DNA from 3 places in the Brevibacillus sp. FSL K6-6036 genome. Region 1 is predicted to be linked to each of the others. Evidence: a T-box and tRNA genes for the amino acid it is inferred to sense, from the RefSeq annotation. Region 1 holds a T-box; the other regions hold tRNA genes.
The links. The T-box of region 1 lies ahead of argS (arginine--tRNA ligase). A T-box ahead of a tRNA ligase gene usually reads a tRNA of that ligase, here a tRNA-Arg.
Positions count from the first base shown of each region.

Region 2: it has a tRNA-Arg gene. The T-box ahead of argS (arginine--tRNA ligase) is inferred to sense a tRNA for this amino acid. The anticodon was not compared.
Region 3: it has a tRNA-Arg gene. The T-box ahead of argS (arginine--tRNA ligase) is inferred to sense a tRNA for this amino acid. The anticodon was not compared.

Region 1 is NZ_CP150173.1:2,036,682-2,042,714, reverse strand. Features, by position in the region: gene NST37_RS10170 (YjcZ family sporulation protein) at 118-222, shown strand; gene NST37_RS10165 (AraC family transcriptional regulator) at 390-1,250, shown strand; gene NST37_RS10160 (hypothetical protein) at 1,347-1,826, shown strand; T-box leader at 1,869-2,117, shown strand; gene argS (arginine--tRNA ligase) at 2,175-3,890, shown strand; gene NST37_RS10150 (hypothetical protein) at 4,092-4,490, opposite strand; gene NST37_RS10145 (deoxyribonuclease IV) at 4,530-5,411, opposite strand; gene NST37_RS10140 (GNAT family N-acetyltransferase) at 5,667-6,033, shown strand, end outside.
Region 2 is NZ_CP150173.1:4,514,401-4,520,433, reverse strand. Features, by position in the region: gene NST37_RS22240 (branched-chain amino acid ABC transporter substrate-binding protein) at 1-696, shown strand, start outside; gene NST37_RS22235 (DUF4023 domain-containing protein) at 952-1,089, opposite strand; gene NST37_RS22230 (hypothetical protein) at 1,243-1,593, opposite strand; gene NST37_RS22225 (hypothetical protein) at 1,743-2,198, opposite strand; tRNA gene NST37_RS22220 (tRNA-Arg) at 2,739-2,813, opposite strand; gene NST37_RS22215 (iron-siderophore ABC transporter substrate-binding protein) at 2,967-3,962, opposite strand; gene NST37_RS22210 (iron ABC transporter permease) at 4,136-5,146, shown strand; gene NST37_RS22205 (iron ABC transporter permease) at 5,139-6,033, shown strand, end outside.
Region 3 is NZ_CP150173.1:29,904-35,936, forward strand. Features, by position in the region: gene serS (serine--tRNA ligase) at 1-583, shown strand, start outside; gene NST37_RS00130 (hypothetical protein) at 814-969, shown strand; gene aceB (malate synthase A) at 1,032-2,642, shown strand; gene aceA (isocitrate lyase) at 2,660-3,940, shown strand; tRNA gene NST37_RS00145 (tRNA-Arg) at 4,052-4,128, shown strand; gene NST37_RS00150 (zinc-dependent alcohol dehydrogenase family protein) at 4,247-5,230, opposite strand; gene NST37_RS00155 (hypothetical protein) at 5,898-6,033, shown strand, end outside.

The DNA of each region.
Region 1 (6,033 bases):
GAAATTGTCCGTATCCACGCAAGTCCGGCGCCCATATTTGCCCCATATAGTCAATCGCCCACACTCTTCATGACTCCCGTGTATAGACTAAAGCATATCGGAAAGGAGGAAAACGACATGAGTACATCCTACTGCGGAAACAATATCTTCGGTGACAGCTTCGCCCTAGTGCTCGTTCTGTTTATCCTGCTGGTCATCGTAGGGTGCAATAACGACTGCTAAGCAGCTGCTTGAAAAAGGGGCCTGGAATCCAGGCTTCTTTTTTCTTGTCCAACAGGTGCACTTTGAAGAAATCAAGCAATCACTTGCCAAATCGGCACAGATTATCAAAAAACATCGTCTTCCCGGCTGTACAATAGGAGTAGCACATCTGGGAAATGGAGGCAGGTATGGATCACTACGAGCGGATTCAATGCGCAATCGAATTTATCGAAAAGCATCTTCAAGAGGAGGTGAATATCGCGGATATTGCCGCGGAAGCCTGTTTTTCCGCCTTTCATTTTCAACGGCTGTTTCAAGCGATCTCCGGTTTTTCGGTTCACGAGTACATACGAAAAAGAAGGCTGAGCGAGGCCGCCGTTTTGTTGAAACAGACGCAAACAAGCATCCTTGATCTGGCTATCGCCTGCCAGTACGGCTCCCAGGAGGCGTTTACCCGTGCTTTTGAAGCTACTTTCGGCATCACCCCGGCCAAGTTCCGAAAGGCGAACATACCTATTTTCCTGCAAAAGAAGCTGGATTTTTTGGATGATCAAAAACGAGCAAAGGGAGAAATAAGCATGAACAAACCAAACATTGTGCAATTAAACAGCATTGCCATCGTCGGGTACGCCTACAAGACAAATCTGAACAACAAACGCTACTTTGAGGACATTCCCCGCTTCTATGCCGATTTCGGAAGGAATGGACACTATATGCGGATTCCCAACAAAGCCGCCCCTGACATGGCATACGGCATTTCGTGCGATTTCCAGGATAACGGCGACTTTACGTTCATCGTCGGCGAAGAGGTAAAAAACTTGGATGGCGAGCTGGAGGATGGCTTTGTCCACTGTCTGCTTCCGGCAGGGAAATACGCCGAATTCAGGGTGATCGGCTCTGTCCAAAATACAAGAACCTATATTTACGGCACCTGGCTTCCGAATTCCAACTACGAGCGAAGAGAAGGACCTGATTTTGAAATAACCGATGTCCGCCAGTCCGTGTACCCGGATCAAATGAAAATAAAAATTTACATACCGATCGACTAGTGTTCCAGCTCCAGTCCGCCCGCTGTCCCCGCTCATTGTCAATCCATGCCCCTTTTGCTATGATGAGGTCGAAGCCAAGCAAAGGAGCGAAACGCTTTGGATCCACTACACCCTTGTGACAAGCACGAATTCCTATCGCGTATCGAAACGGTAAAAGAACTGGAACAAACCGACTTCGAGACATATTCTGTCGTGAAAGACAGCGAAAATGGCCAACACTATCTCCGGTATTCCTTTACACATATCAATCTGTCCGAAGGGGGCAGGCGCGACGAATTCGACCACTTCCTGCCGCTTGAATCGGACGATGTTCTCGCGATTCTGTTCGGAGAGCAGGCTTATCAGTTTCCGGACAACTGGAAAACCGCCTATCTTCGCAGCGGCACGGATGAGCGGCTGATGCCATTCGACCCGAGTGAAAATCACGATCTGGAAAAGGACGCCGAGGCGGAGTTGGCTTTGCTCGAGAAGCTGCAGCAGTTCAAGCAGCAATGGAATGCTGCCGAAGACAAAGAATCGCTGACCCGCGACCTGTTTCGCGATCTCGATGCGATCATAAAAAAAGCGGATGATTGAGTTGCGAAAGCCGCATCCTTTTCGCTATAATGGATGAATCATAAAGGATCGATGATGAGGAAAGTACTCCGTCAAAATGCCCAAGCGAGCCGGGGATGGTGTAAGCCCGGTGCAGGATGGCGGCAGGAATCGCACCTCGGAGATGCTGTCTGATTGCCCGGTTTATCTCTGGAGCAAGTAAGGCAGCCGGGTCTGCCCGTTATCGCAGAACAAAGCGGCTGTGCTGCCCGAAATGTAAAGGCTGCATGGCAAAAAGAGTGGCACCGCGGGAGAATACCTCTCGTCTCTTGATCAATCAGAGACGCAGAGGTTTTTTTATTTTTCATGATGAAGGGAGTTTGCATCACTATGAGTTACAAGCATCAAGTGGCTGAGATGATTTCTGCAGCCCTTTCCAAGCAAGGCGTAGATACGCTGGGGGCCGAGCAAGTGCGCAACATGCTGGAGACACCTCCGAATCCGGCCATGGGCGATATCGCCTTCCCTTGCTTTCAACTGGCAAAGGCACTTCGCAAAGCGCCTCCTGTGATTGCAGCCGAGCTTGCCCCGCTTATCTCGGGTACGCCGGTTCGCGAAGTCCAGGCAGCTGGCCCGTACGTCAATATTTTTCTCGATCAGCAAAGTGTCGCAGCAGAGGTAGTAGGCACCATCCTCTCCGCAGGAGCCGCTTACGGCAGCCGCGACATCGGCAAAGGGCGGAAGGTTCCGATCGATCTTTCTTCTCCCAACATCGCCAAGCCGTTTTCCATGGGGCATCTTCGCTCTACCGTGATCGGAAACGCGATTGCCAACATCATGGAAAAACACGGTTACCAGCCGGTCCGCATCAACCATCTGGGCGACTGGGGCACGCAGTTCGGCAAGCTGATCGTGGCGTATCGCCTGTGGGGCGACGAAGCAAAAGTAAAAGCGGAGCCGATCAAAGAACTGCTCAGCCTCTATGTGCGCTTCCACGAAGAAGCGGAGAACGATCCGTCTTTGGAGGATCAAGGGCGCGAGTGGTTTAAAAAGCTGGAGGACGGAGACGCAGAAGCGCTCCACCTGTGGCAGTGGTTCCGCGATGAATCTCTGAAGGAGTTCATGAAGATTTACGATCTGATGAACGTTTCCTTTGACTCGACACACGGCGAAGCATTTTACAACGACAAGATGGATCGCGTCGTCGCCATGCTGGAGGAAAAAGGCCTGCTGACGGAATCGGACGGCGCCATGGTCGTGACGCTGGATGAATACGACATGCCGCCAAGCCTGATCAAAAAATCGGACGGCGCCACGCTGTACGCGACGCGTGACCTTGCTGCTGCCCTCTACCGCCATGAAACCTACGACTTCGCCAAAGCGCTCTATGTCGTCGGAAACGAGCAACGCCTTCACTTCCAACAGCTCTACAAGGTACTGGAGAAAATGGGCTTTGAGTGGGCAAAGGAAATGCATCACATTCCGTTTGGCATGATGCTGAAGGACGGCAAGAAAATGTCCACGCGCAAGGGCAAGGTCGTCCTGCTGGAAGAAGTGCTGTCCCAGGCGATCGAAGACGTCAAGAAAGTGATCGAGGAAAAGAATCCTGGTCTCGCCAACAAGGAAGAAGTCGCCCGCCAGGTTGGCGTCGGGGCCGTCATCTTCCACGACTTGAAAAACTATCGTCTCAATGACATCAATTTCTCCTGGGAAGAGATGCTCACCTTTGAAGGCGAAACCGGTCCTTACGTCCAATACACGCACGCACGTGCTTGCTCCCTGCTGAGAAAAGGCGGCTATGTACCATCCGCAGCGGTAAGCTTGCCTCAGGATGCGCTGGACAGCAAGGAAGCCTGGGCAGTCGTTACGCTTCTGAATGCATTCCCGGAAGTGATAGACCGCGCTGCCAACGGCTTTGATCCTTCGCAAATCGGGAAGTACGTGATCGACCTCGCGCAGGCCTTCAACAAGTTCTACGCAAACGTCCGCATCCTGGCCGAGGAGGACGCTGTGAAAAATGCTCGTCTCCAGCTCGTAGCGGCTGTTGTTACGGTCTTGAAGGAAGGGCTCCGCATTCTCGGACTCGCAGCACCGGAAGAAATGTAAGAAAACAAGCAAAACCGCCGATGCATTATGGGATCAGTCCCATGCAATGCGTCGGCGGTTTTTTTTCGATTGCCGGCCTTCCATCCGGTGCTAGCCTTCCATCCGGCTTGTCAGGAGTCTTGTCGCGGGTCTGGTCCGGAACTTGTAAACGTACCCGCCCCTTTTAACAGTGCATGTCTTTGATCGGCCAGCGCTGCTTTTTTATTCTTCTTTCTTTGCATTTTTCCCAAACCAAGTCTTGCCCAGAAGCTCGACGACTTGTTTGGAGAGCGACACCGGCTGTTCCTTTTCATTTCCGGACGCATCCACGAGGCGGTACAGCATCGCCTTGTCATCGGCCGGGTCGGATTTGGTTTCCAGTGTGCAGTCTCCGATATTCCCTGCCTTGGTCCACTCTTCGATCATGATCTGATATTCGCCGGGGGCAAGCTCGATATAGTCATCCTCGGTTACATCAATGATGGCATAGCCATCGTGCTCAATTTCCGCATCGTATGTATGTCCGTTGGCTCCCTGGTAGAGGGCGAGCTCTTCGGGATTGTTCAGGTTTTCCTGCAGGGAAGAAAAATCTTCGATCGTTACTTTCACTCGTCTTTTCACGTATGTTCCTCCTTGGTTCGACACACAACTCTTCATTCCTCACTCTACCACACGGGTCGCTCCTTTTTCCACACCGAAGACTCCATCTCTCTGCTCTGCCAGCCGGCGAACCAGCGAAATTTCCTCCTGGTGACCTCCATCCGCCGGTGCCGGGGTTTCCAAAATGAACGGGATGTCCGCTAGCTCAGGAGTTTGCAGGAATGCTGCGAACGCCTCCAACCCGATCTCACCCTTGCCGATAGGAGCATGTCTGTCGCGGAAGGAGCCGCTCGGATAAACGGAATCGTTCAAATGAACAGCGACAAGTGATGAAAAATACCCCGCGTTTCGCATGTGAGCGCAAACCTCGTCCCAATCGTGTCCCCGCCAAAGCCCGCTGGCAAAAGCGTGACAGGTGTCCAGACAAAAACCCACCCGGTCAGGTGCCGCGAGCAAGGAACGCACCTGCACCAGCTCTTCGATGGTCGTCCCCATCCGGGTTCCCTGCCCTGCATTGTTTTCAAGCAGTATTTTCGCCTCTCCCCGCCAATCGCAGAGCAGTTCATCCAAAAGCCGGATCATCCGCTTGTATCCCTCGAGCGGGTCGCCACCCTTGCTGTGCCCGAAGTGAACGACTACACCGAGTGAACCGCATGCTTCCGCTATCTCCAGATCATTGCGGAGGTGTTCGACAGTCCGCTCGTATAGCTCCTCCTCTTCCACTGCAAGATTTGTCGGATACGACGTATGACCGATGGATAGCATGCCGTGTTCCTTTGCAAAGCGCCTGCACGAAGCTGCATCTTTGGCATCAAAGGTTTTTACGCCCATGCTCCTCGGATTCTTCGGGAAGTACTGAAAGCAGTTCGCTCCGATCGCCATTGCTGCCTTTGCCGCTCCTGCGTATCCGTTTCTGATACTGACGTGACAACCGACAAACATATTGCATCTCCTTCCCTCTGCTGATTAGTTGCAGTTTCCCCCACCTTTGTTTTTTTCAGTCTGCTGTCCTCTACGGGACCCGGTTTGTCATGCGCCTGCCTGTTGGATCATCTATCATTTTCGTTGCTTTTCCCCTGCAAGAAATGACTTGGGCTGAGGTCCTTATTTTGAGCAGTATTTGCAAGATTGACATTTCATTTTATTTCGATTAATATCCATCTTCAAATCCTATCAAAATGTTTCAGGAGGTACCCGATGCCGTCTCCATTTCCTGCTTCGAGCCAGCACCTGCTTTACTTTCCCGTAGAGGAGAGCGATTTCGATGAGCTGCTCTCCGTCTACAATTCCAACCCCGATTACATGGAGTATGCGTACGGCAAGCGGGAAGTCACTGTCCAAACAGTGGAATCGGACCACGCCGAGAATCTGGCGATGGAAGACTCCTACAGCATCTTGCTCCGTTCCCGCTCCACCCGCGATCTCGTCGGCATTGCCCAATTCATCCTGCGAAATCCTCGCGATGGCAATCCATGGCTCGGGCTCATCATGCTGCACAAGGACCACCAGGGAAAAGGATACGCTCAGCATTTTCTGGACACCTTGATTGCATGGTATAAAGAAA
Region 2 (6,033 bases), 2.5 Mb from region 1:
AAGGCTGCAATTTACGCGAAAAACCAGTTGGGTGTGAAATCCGCTTATATCGTTCACGATAAACAAGCCTACGGCCAAGGCCTGGCTGATGAAGTGAAAAAGCAATTTGAGAAAGACGGCGTAACCATTGCGGGCTACGAGGGCATCACTGCCGGCGAGAAAGACTACAGCGCCGTGATCAACCAAATCCTCGCCGCGAACCCTGAAATGATCTACTTCGGCGGTTATTACTCCGATGCCGGCATCCTGATCAAGCAAGCTCGTGAAAAAGGCTACAAAGGCGTATTCATGGGCGGCGATGGCTACGACTCTGCTGACCTGGTGAAAATTGCGGGCGCAGACAACGCGAACAACGTAATCTTTACCTCCACTGTAGGCGATCTTTCCGCAACAGAAGAGGGCAAGAAGTGGATCAGCGAATTTGAATCGAGCACAGGCAATAAAGTAGGGATCTTCACTTCCTTTGGCTATGACTCCATGAACGTCATGCTGCATGGACTGGAAGAAGCGATTAAAGCGAACAACGGACAAAAGCCGACTCGCGAGCAAGTCCTGGATGCTGTCCATAAAACAAAAGACTTCCAAGGCCAGTTCGTAAAAGTAACATTCAACGAAAAAGGCGACAACGAATTCGCGTCTGTCTACGTGTACAAATACGAGAACGGTCAAAAGGTATTCGTAGGGGAAGCGAAGTAACGACTGATGGGGAAGGGCCGTACAGGACATACTACGGTTGATTGCGACTACCTTTGAAAGGGGTATCCACATGTCCAACAACCGCAGCACCCAATACGGCAACAATCAGGGACACAGCAGCAAATCGCAAACGTCCCAAAACCAAAAGTCCGAAAAGGACAAAAACCTGAACAGGCAAGACCCGCAGTAGCAGGTCAGGCCTTGAGAGGGAGCATAAGGAAACGCCCTGGAGAGGAGCAATCTCCAGGGCGTTTTTTAGCGGATGCGCTGTTTGCTGGGGAGACGTTTTTCCGGGTGGCCGTAGCCATTGTGCTCCTTGTTCTCCTGAGCATGGGCCTGCGCTTCGTGAACTTTTCCGACGAACTCCTTTGTGCTCATCTTGGTAAAATCCATGCGGCACCTCCCAAAATTGGCATCACGCTTTCTTACTATGGCCCAATTGGTCAGGAAACATTTACGGCTCTCCAGTTAACGCCTATTATGAAAAGCCGACATCCTTGCAGAAAAAGGATGATCGGCTTTGTTTTGTTAGTCCCAAGCGAATGTTTACATAGGACCTACATTGAAGTTGAATGTATAAACAAGCATACCGCTATAGTAAACATCTACCTTGTAGTAGCCTGTGGAAGAGGCAATCACTCGACCCCGGGAGTCGATGCTGATCCCGCCCGGTTTTGACTCGTAGGAGATGTAGTGTGTGTAATTGGGGCCGCTGGGAAGACTATCGTAAATAGGATTTTGATAGAGATCCAGGTTCACATTGACTTCAGTAACGCTTGCCACGCCGACTGCAGCTTGCGATGGGGCGATCAAGGCTTCGGCATTAGCCGCAGCTTGTCCTGCCAAAAGCAAGGGAATGGCCAGCAAACCTGACCTGATAAGGTTCATTTTCTTCATCAAGACCCGCTCCTTTATTTCAAATGAACGAACAATACTGTAAATTCCATATACAAAACGCTTTTCGCTGCAAACGACGCCTATCGAAGTTATTCAGTATTAGTAAGATGACGATGCCCGTTGGAATGCTCAACAGGCGCCAAAATAGATTACGGAGTTTGGATGTACATATAGTGCACATCAGCTCCCCAATTCCAGTTTCCAGATTCGTCTTGGACACCTACTGATACACCAAGCGTTTCATTTCTAGGCAGTGAAACGGGAATTTCGAAGGACTGCGTATTGCTGCTTGTGTTTTGGGGCAGTACACCAGAGCTATAAATACTGCCGTTTTTATCATAGACAAGAACCCAGAATGTACTAAATACGGTGTTGTCATCTGGATCAGATTGGACCCACGTTATTTTTGGCTGCTCATTATAGTAGATGGTCGGGCTGTACTCTTTGTTTGAAGCAGGGGTGGTGATGCTCACGTAAGGCCGGTTATTGCCCTGGGCAGATGCGGTTGCCTCGGTTTTGGCAAAGGAAATGGAAGGTACAAGCGAAGTAATTGCCATTAAAGAGGCTAGCAGCAGAGTGGTTTTCTTCAATTTTTTAAGAACCATAATAAAACATCACTTCTAAATAATGTAAATTCAAAATGAATTGTAAACCTTTGTTTCTCAAAAGTAAATAGGTTTATGGTAAAAAATGTAAAGAAAAAGCCGCACACCCGCCTTCCTAGAACGGCAATCTCTATGACGGCGCATTCGAGCGCAATAAAATTCGGAGGTCGATCGGTATATGACGACTTTATTGAAGGATGAAACGGTGTGCAGCGCGGAGTATAACGAAGTCGAACGTGAGGTTAACAAAGTCGAACAAAGTCGAACGTGAGGCTAACGTTGGGGGAGCCAGTAAAAACGCAGCATCAATCGTAACTCTTTTAGGTGCTTCCGTAGCGGCACTATGTATTAGCGCTGTCCACGGTCGTTTTTGCATAATAAAAGCCTCCGTTTCATGTAACGGAGGCTTGCACATATCAGGAACGAGTACATAACGGGTATGGGGTACACGGTGCAGGGGAACGGTTTTGCCGATTTGCTCGCCAGTCCGTCCGGCAAATCACCGCCAGAATCCCGTCATATCGTCGTTTAAAGTCAGTATGGTACGCCCGAGAGGAGTCGAACCTCCGCACGCGGTTCCGGAGACCGCTGCTCTATCCACTGAGCTACGGGCGCATAATAGGATAACTTAAATTATAAAAGATAAGGCGGACAGATGCAAATGAAAAAATTGCAACCCGGATGTTGGGATGCACGAAGGGGAAATGGTTCCATGTACAAGCTTACAGAGCAGCAGGGGTGGGCCCATACTGCTCTGTCGAGTGTGTGTTATTTTACATCAAAGCGCTTCAAAATATCGTCCAGCAACAGTTCGGCTGACAAAATGCTGCCCCCGATGTTCCACACGACGTCGTTGACTTCAAACACTTTGTTGTTTTTCACGACATTGAGGTTTTTCCAGAGCGGGTCGTTCATCACTTCTTCTCTATATTTGGAGCCTTCTTTCTTTTCTCCATGATCCGATACCCAGTAAAACAGCACATCGCCGTCGGCATCAGCCAGTTGTTCCTTTGCGATCACTTGCATGAATTCATCCTTATCCTGAGAGGCCGGACGGGCAAAGCCCAGCTGGCTCAGCATGACGCCTGCAAAGGTATCCTTCATGTAAAGACGGATTTTCCCTGGCTGAAAGCGGATCAATGATACTTTGGCTTTTGTTTTGTCGCCCAGCTTTGCTTTCGCCTCTTCTACCTTTTTGTCAAAGTCGGCCAGGAGCTTTTCACCGTCGGCTTTTTTGCCAAGGGCTTCGGCATACAGCATGAAGTTGGGCTTCCATTTGCCCGCCAGATCCTCGGAGAATACCGTCGGGGCAATGCCGGACAACTGCGAATATACTTTTTCATGGCGGACCTTGTTGCCCAGGATCAGATCTGGTTTGAGGCTCGCGATCAGTTCGATGTTTGGCTGCGCCTCATCGCCCAGTACGGTTACATCCTGCATTTTGTCTTTAATATGGTCATGCCACGGATTTCCGCGCGGGGACTGCACAGCGCCTACAGGTTTGACACCCAGACCGAGCAGGGCTTCTGTCCCCTCGCTGGTCAGGACAACGACGCGCTCCGGGGTACCTTTGATCTCGGCTTCTCCCATCGCGTGTTTTACTTTCCGGATGTCGCTCTTGGTGTCAGTGGCTGCAGCCTGGTCCTGGCCCTGAGATTGCGCCGGTTGGCTGCCCGTGTTGTTTTGGCCGCCGCTGCAGCCCGTGACCAAAAGCATGAGAGACAATGCTGCTGCGATCAAAAGCTGCCACGATGGCTTGTGAATTGCCGACATGATGAAAACCTCCTGATTGATAGTGATTATCATTGTAGACAACATACTGTATTTGGAAAATAGGTGTCAACAGTTTTTTGATAATAATTATCATTTTCATTGACTAGAAGGTGAAAGGGATACTAAAATGTTACCAATGCAATTGGGGAAAGTAGGGAATACGTGTGCCATTTCTCTTGTCCAGCCGAATCCAAAAATCTGTCGTACTGGTCGCAGCCGTTGCGGTGCTGATCGTGGCCGTCGTTGCGAGTATCTTGCTCGGCCTGCAAAATTTCCGTTTTTCGACGGCGGTGGAGGCCTATGTCAGTTTCAATGGAAGCAATGAGCATTTGATCATCAAAAATGCGCGAGTGCCCCGGGCGATCGTCGCCGCATTTGTCGGGGGGAGTCTGGCGGTAGCGGGGGCTCTTTTGCAGGCACTCACCCGCAATCCGCTTGCCTCCCCCTCTATATTTGGAATCAACTCCGGTGCAGCTTTCATGATCGTGTTGTCCCTGTTTCTCTTCGGTCCCGTGTTTTCGTTTACCGAGCTGATGTGGGTTGGCTTTATCGGAGCAAGCTTGACGGCTGTCATGGTCTACATGCTTGGATCAGCCGGACGGGGAGGGATGTCGCCGGTAAAAGTGACCCTTTCCGGCGCGGCAGTCGCTGCGTTTGCCTCGTCGCTGACATCGCTGCTCATGCTCATAGACAACATGGCGCTTGAAGAAGCCCTTAACTGGTTGATTGGATCTGTGTCGGGACGCGATTTGCGCCACGCCCTGCTGATCGTTCCCTATCTGGTATGCGGGTGGATCATTGCCTGGATGCTGGCAGGGTCCTTAAACCTGATGTCTTTGGGGGATGATGTGGCCAAAAGCCTGGGGCAAAAAATTGTCTGGGTCAAGGCAGGTATCGTGCTGGTAGTGGTTCTTCTCGCAGGAGGCGCAGTGGCTCTTGCCGGTCCGATCGGCTTTGTCGGTATCATCATCCCGCACATTTGCCGGTATCTGATCGGCTATGATTATCGTTGGATCATTCCGTACAGTATCGTATTTGGGGCCATCTTTCTGGTGGCAGCCGATCTTATATCCCGCTTTTTGCTAATGCCCAAGGAAGTGCCTGTCGGGGTGGCAACGGCTGTGATCGGAGTTCCGTTCATCATTGCCATCGTAAGGAGGAAGGCCCATGAATAGATATACCGTTGTTCGCAGCCACAAGCCTTCGTATTCGTTCCAGATAGACAAGCGAAACATCGGTATCGTGCTGCTGCTGAGCATCCTGCTGGCAGCGGTCGCCATCATCAGCATCGGCTTGGGCAGCATTCGCATCCCGGTCTCGGAAGTGTTGAGATCATTAGTAGGAGTGGCAGACAGTACGCATCAAATGATCGTCATAAACTTGCGAATGCCGAGAATTGTCGTTTCTCTCCTGGTCGGGGCGGCTTTGGCCGTATCGGGTGCCATCTTGCAAGCGCTGATCCGCAATCCGCTGGCCTCGCCGGATTTGACCGGGACAACTACTGGCGCAACAGCCGCGGCCGTGGCCTTTATCGCCTTTTCTGACGGAAAGTTCAGTATCCAGTGGCTGCCTTTGGTAGCCTTGGCAGGAGGTTTTTTCGCTTCCACTCTTACATACCTGGCCGCATGGAAACGGGGGGTATCTCCTTATCGGTTTGCTTTGATCGGGGTGTCCGTATCCACTGCGATGTCTGCATTGACTGTCTTTTTCATGGTCGCGGGTCCGCTGTACCTGGCATCCCAGGCGCTTGGGTGGCTGTCCGGCACGGTGTACGGCACTTCATGGGACCATGTCCTTGCTGTTTTTCCGTGGATCGCCGGATTTTTGCTGATCGCTGTCGTGCAGGCCCGCAATCTGAATGCCCAAGAGCTGGGGGAGGATGTGGCGAGAGGAGTGGGCGTACCGGTCGAGCGTAAGCGTCTGCTGCTGGTTGCCGTCAGCGTGGCATTGGCGGGCTCGGCTGTAGGGATCGCGGGAGGAATCGGGTTTGTCGGCCTGATGGCTCCTCATATGGCCCGCAAGCTGGTGGGCTCGTCTTATGGCACGCTGCTTCCCGTTTCGG
Region 3 (6,033 bases), 2.0 Mb from region 1:
GGTGCCGGTAACCAACATGCACCGCGACGAGATCATGGATGGTGCAGAGCTGCCTCGCTACTATGCGGCATACAGCGCTTGTTTCCGTTCGGAAGCGGGATCGGCAGGCCGCGATACGCGCGGACTGATTCGCCAGCATCAATTCAACAAGGTCGAGATGGTGAAGTTCGTCAAGCCGGAAGATTCCTATGAGGAACTGGAAAAGCTGGTGAAAAATGCGGAGAAGATCCTGCAGCTGCTCGGTCTGCCTTACCGTGTCATGAGCATGTGCACCGGCGACCTCGGGTTTACAGCGGCGAAAAAGTACGACCTGGAAGTGTGGATTCCGAGCTACAATACGTACCGGGAGATCTCGTCCTGTTCCAACTTTGAGGATTTCCAGGCGCGTCGGGCCAACATTCGTTTCCGCCGCGACAGCAAATCGAAGCCGGAGTTCGTGCACACATTGAATGGATCGGGACTGGCGATTGGCCGGACAGTTGCCGCGCTGATGGAGAACTATCAGCAGGAGGACGGCACCATCCTGATTCCGGAAGTGCTTCGTCCATATATGGGTGGTCTGGAGAAAATCGCTCCCAAATAATGCAGATCAAAATGATTTCTGGCTATCTAGAAAAGCAGTTTTCTGTTCTAATACAGAAAGCTGCTTTTTTGTCTGCAAAAACAAAGAGTTAAATGAGTGGCGGAATTTTTAGAAAATGTGTTGCACAACAGAAATGACTGTTATATAATAACTTCAAACATTACGAATATTGTATTACTACAGTTGATGGGAGGAGTTAAGGATGAATTGTTATCGTTGTGAAGGAAACGGTGAGCAGAATTGTCCCCAGTGCGGCGGCGCCGGGCGCGATGATCACGGGTCAGCATGCCATCACTGCCATGGTGACGGATGTATCTCCTGCAGTCATTGCAGTGGAAGCGGGCTATTGGATTAAAGCCATTTTTTTTGAACCTACTGTACTATAATACACAAAGATTAATTTACCTGTATTATAACGTTTCCTGCACAAGGAGAGGAGGAGATCATATTGACTGCGATTCAAACCAATCAGTACCCGGCAGATGTTTTGATTACAGGCGAAATGCCGCCGCAGTACGCCGATATACTTACGCCGGAAGCGATCTCGTTTCTGATCAAGCTGGAGAGCGCCTTTGGCGGCAGGAGGAGTGAGCTCTTGGAGCTGCGCAGAAAGAAGCAGGAGTTCATCGACTCAGGGCAGCTTCCTGATTTTTTGCCTGAAACAGCCCATATTCGCAACGGCGATTGGAAAGTGAACGATTTGCCGACCGATCTCCAGGACCGGAGAGTGGAGATTACCGGTCCTGCCGGAGACCGAAAAATGGTCATCAATGCGTGCAATTCCGGAGCTCGGGTATTCATGGCTGATTTTGAAGACGCCAATTCTCCCACATGGGCCAATACGATCGAAGGCCAGATCAACATGCGGGATGCCGTAAGGAGAACGATTTCCTATACCAGCCCTGAGGGAAAACAGTACGCCCTCAAGGAGAAAACAGCCGTACTGATTGTAAGGCCGCGCGGTTGGCATTTGGATGAAAAGCACATAAGGCTTCACGGAAACCCGATGTCCGGCAGCTTGTTCGATTTTGGCCTTTATTTCTTCCATAATGCCCGGATATTGCTCGATTCGGGAAGCGGCCCCTATTTTTATCTGCCCAAGCTGGAAAATCATCTGGAAGCGAGGCTCTGGAACGACGTCTTTTGCTTTGCCCAGGATGAGTTGGGCATACCGCGAGGCACTATCAAGGCAACGGTTTTGATCGAGACGATTTTGGCCGCCTTTGAAATGGAAGAAATCCTGTACGAGCTGAGAGAACACAGTGCAGGGCTAAACTGCGGCCGCTGGGATTACATCTTCAGCTACATCAAAAAGCTGCGGAACCGGCCCGATGTGATTGTGCCTGACCGGTCAACGGTGACTATGACGGTGCCCTTTATGCGGGCGTACACGACACTGGCGGTCAAGACCTGCCACAGGCGGGGAGCACCATGCATCGGCGGGATGGCCGCACAAATTCCGGTAAAAAACGACCCGGCAAAAAACGAGGAAGCGCTGGCAAAAGTGAAAGCAGACAAAGAGCGGGAGGCGTACGACGGACACGATGGAAGCTGGGTGGCCCACCCCGGACTGGTTCCGGTGGCGATGGAAGTCTTTAATCGCCTGATGCCGGAAGCAAACCAGATCTGGTATAAGCGCGAGGACGTCCATGTAACTGCCGCTGACCTGCTGGCCGTACCGGAAGGCCAGATCACCGAAGAAGGAGTCCGCACCAACATCAGGGTAGGGATTCAGTACATCGAGGCATGGCTTCGCGGCTATGGCGCCGTGCCGATCAACAACCTGATGGAAGACGCCGCAACAGCGGAAATTTCCCGCGCTCAGGTGTGGCAATGGATCAAGCACCGCCGGGGTGTTTTGCCGGATGGCCGCAAGATTACGACTGCTTTGGTCACCCAGTGGCTGAGCGAAGAGCTGCAAACCTTGAAACAGCAAATCGGCCAGGAGCGGTACGAAACCGGCAAATACAAGCTGGCAGGGGAATTGTTCCTCCAGCTGGTGACGGCCGACGAGTTTTCCGAGTTTTTGACCGTTCCAGGCTATGCCTATCTTGATTAAAAAAGGGAGTGGGAGAAATGAACAAACAAGAGGCTGTTCGACAATTAGAGGAAAGCTGGAAGACAGACCGGTTTAAAGGGGTGCAGCGTCCGTATACGGCGGAAGATGTAGTCAGACTGCGGGGCTCGGTCCAAATCGAGCATACGCTTGCCCGGATCGGGGCAGAGCGGCTGTGGCAGTTGCTCAACACGGAGCATCACATCAAGGCGCTTGGCGCTTTGACCGGGAATCAGGCGATCCAGCAAGTAAAAGCGGGATTGAAAGCCATCTATCTAAGCGGCTGGCAAGTAGCCGCCGACGCCAATCTGGCCGGACAGATGTACCCGGACCAGAGCCTGTACCCGGCAAACAGTGTCCCACAGGTGGTCAAACGGATCAATCAGGCACTGCAGCGGGCAGATCAGATCCAACAGTCCGAAGGGACGGGCGACACCTATTGGTTTGCACCCATCGTGGCAGATGCGGAAGCCGGCTTTGGCGGACCGCTCAACGTCTTTGAGCTGATGAAAGGCATGATCGAAGCGGGAGCATCGGGTGTACACTTTGAGGATCAGCTCGCATCAGAGAAAAAATGCGGCCATATGGGCGGCAAGGTATTGATCCCGACACAGGCGGCCATTCGCAACCTGGTAGCGGCCCGTTTCGCGGCAGATGTCATGGGTGTGCCGACTGTGATCGTAGCCCGGACCGATGCAAACGGAGCGTTTTTGATCACAAGTGACATCGACGACAGCGACAAGCCGTTTTTGACCGGGGAGCGGACACCAGAGGGCTTCTTCCGCATGAGAGGCGGACTCGATGCCGCGATCGCCCGCGGACTCAGCTATGCTCCATACGCCGATTTGATCTGGTGCGAAACGTCTGAGCCGAACCTCGAGGAAGCACGCCGTTTTGCCGAAGCGATTCACGCCAAATACCCTGGCAAATTGCTGGCTTACAACTGCTCGCCGTCCTTCAACTGGAAGAAGAAGCTGGATGAAGCAGACATCGCCCGTTTCCAAAACGAGCTGGGCGATATGGGCTACAAGTTCCAGTTTGTCACGCTGGCCGGCTTCCACGCCCTCAACTACAGCATGTTTGAACTGGCACGGGGCTATCGCGACCGCGGCATGGCTGCTTACTCTGAGCTGCAGCAAGCGGAGTTTGCGAGCGAGGCGTACGGCTACACGGCTACGCGCCACCAGCGGGAGGTAGGCACCGGGTATTTTGATGAGGTCGCGCAGGTAATTGCAGGAGGCACATCGTCGACGACGGCATTGACTGGTTCTACTGAGGAAGAGCAGTTTACTCACCATTAAGGTGTTTAATTAAAGTAAATAAAAAGGGAAAGGACCAGGGATAAGCTCTCTGGTCCTTCGTTTGCAAAATGCGCGAAATCGCCCTATAATAGAAGGAGTGTAAACGAATATGTCCCCGTAGCTCAGCAGGATAGAGCGTCAGTTTCCTAAACTGTAGGTCGGAGGTTCGAATCCTCTCGGGGACGCCATTGGAAAAGTAGAAATGGCGCGGGTTTCAGCTGGATAGCTACCCGCGCCATTCTTTTGTTAATGTCTGTTTGCAAACATTTTGCAAACGTCGAAATTTCGGGCGCTTATTGAATACTTTTAAACTAATAATATTTTTCCGGTCCGTTTATTGCTTTCAGCAAACTGCACTGCTTCTTTTACGTAATGCAAAGCAAATCTTTCGGTAGGTGCTGTGAAATTAAGTTGACCATTTTGTACAAGTTCGATGACCTTCTCAAAAGTGTCGTGCCATCTAGACAAGGAAATTTGTTGAATCCAGTGTCGCAACAAGAATAATTGTGGATGAACGCTAAGTTCTTTTGAAATTCTCGCCCAATCTACTTGAGTCCCGGATAAAAGACCCAAAGCCAAGAAAGTCCCCCCGGGACGTGTTGACCGAGCCAACTCAAAACCATCTAAACCACCGATCGAATCAATAGAGGCATCAGCGCCTTGTCCATTTGTAACACTCATCGTTGCATCGTAAATAGACATTCTTGAGCTATCGATTACATGCCACGCTCCAAGATTAAGCAACTCCTCTGCATATCGTGTATGACGGATGATCGCGATAACTCTGAACCCAAATAGAGAGGATAATTGAATGAATAGACGGCCAATTGATGAGTTAGCGGCATTGACTAGCAAAACCTGATCAGAAGTAATCTTTAACGTCTCCGTGCAAATAACCCACGCAGTTATTGGATTTATGTACAAGCGGCTGGCTGCATCATCGTTGATTTGGTCAGGAACCTCAATCGCTAAAACCGCTCTTGATATGACGTAATCTTGCCATGTCCCCTCACCTCGTAAGGGCAGAACACGTTTCCCTATTAAAGTGGAGGAAGCTAAGGGACCTGTTTCTACAACGGTACCTACCCCTTCATATCCTGGTACTGCGGGCAGACATATTCGATGCCTATATGCACCACGAATTGGAATTAAATCAGAAGGATTAATAGGCCGAGCATCCATTTTTACCAAGATTTCATCTTGTTTCAAAGGTTCAATAATTCGCTGTTCTACTTTCAACACGTTTTGGGGATCGCCAAATTGATAGTACCGTACAACCTGAGCATACATGATTTATTTTGCCCTCCCTTCTTCGACATAAACAAGGGTATAGGACACGAAGTCAGTTAGCAAGTGGAGGGTCTATTTAACAAAATCATTTATTATTCCGAGCGTGATGCTCCCCTACCTGCCGAGAAGGTAGCGTGCGAACCACCGGAAGGCTGATTTAACAAAGCAATCGATTTGTAATGGGGGGAACAAGAGCGGAGAAACAAATCAAAGTTCGAGTCTTTTAAACTGCTGTCGATTATCAAATCCAACGCTCTGTTTTGATATCAGAAGGGCTGTTTACAGTAATTTTTACTGCCCCACCTGTCGGATATTCGGCGAAACATCTGCTCCCCCTTGATAAAAAGCAGCTTCCCTACGGTTTTAGCCGACCCACCGACGATATAATCTTGATCTACTTTTGAAACAGAACTGAGAAACCTTTTTCCCAAACCCATGATAATCTTGTACTGTAAGCAAATATGGAAAGCCACCCGGAATCAATCCGAGTGGCTTTTCTGTTTTCTTACCATGGATGTCCGGCTTTCTGGCTTATAACGATTCAATGGGGTGGTGGTGCTTTCAAAGGTGGTTAATACGGGAAGCAACGTAGAGCAGTCAACCATGGATGAGTTGGTAACAGTGAAGTTCAACCAATTAGCAAGGAGGTTTGTTCCGAGTGGGAAACATGGGCGATGATGTATTCTCGGTATGCAGCTGGCTGAATCTCGCAACGGGCATTCCAACCGAAACATTCAGGGCTCCAGATGAGTTTCAACGCCCATTGTGGATCGTCGAGGAGCCCTCGCGCACCGCGGAACCAC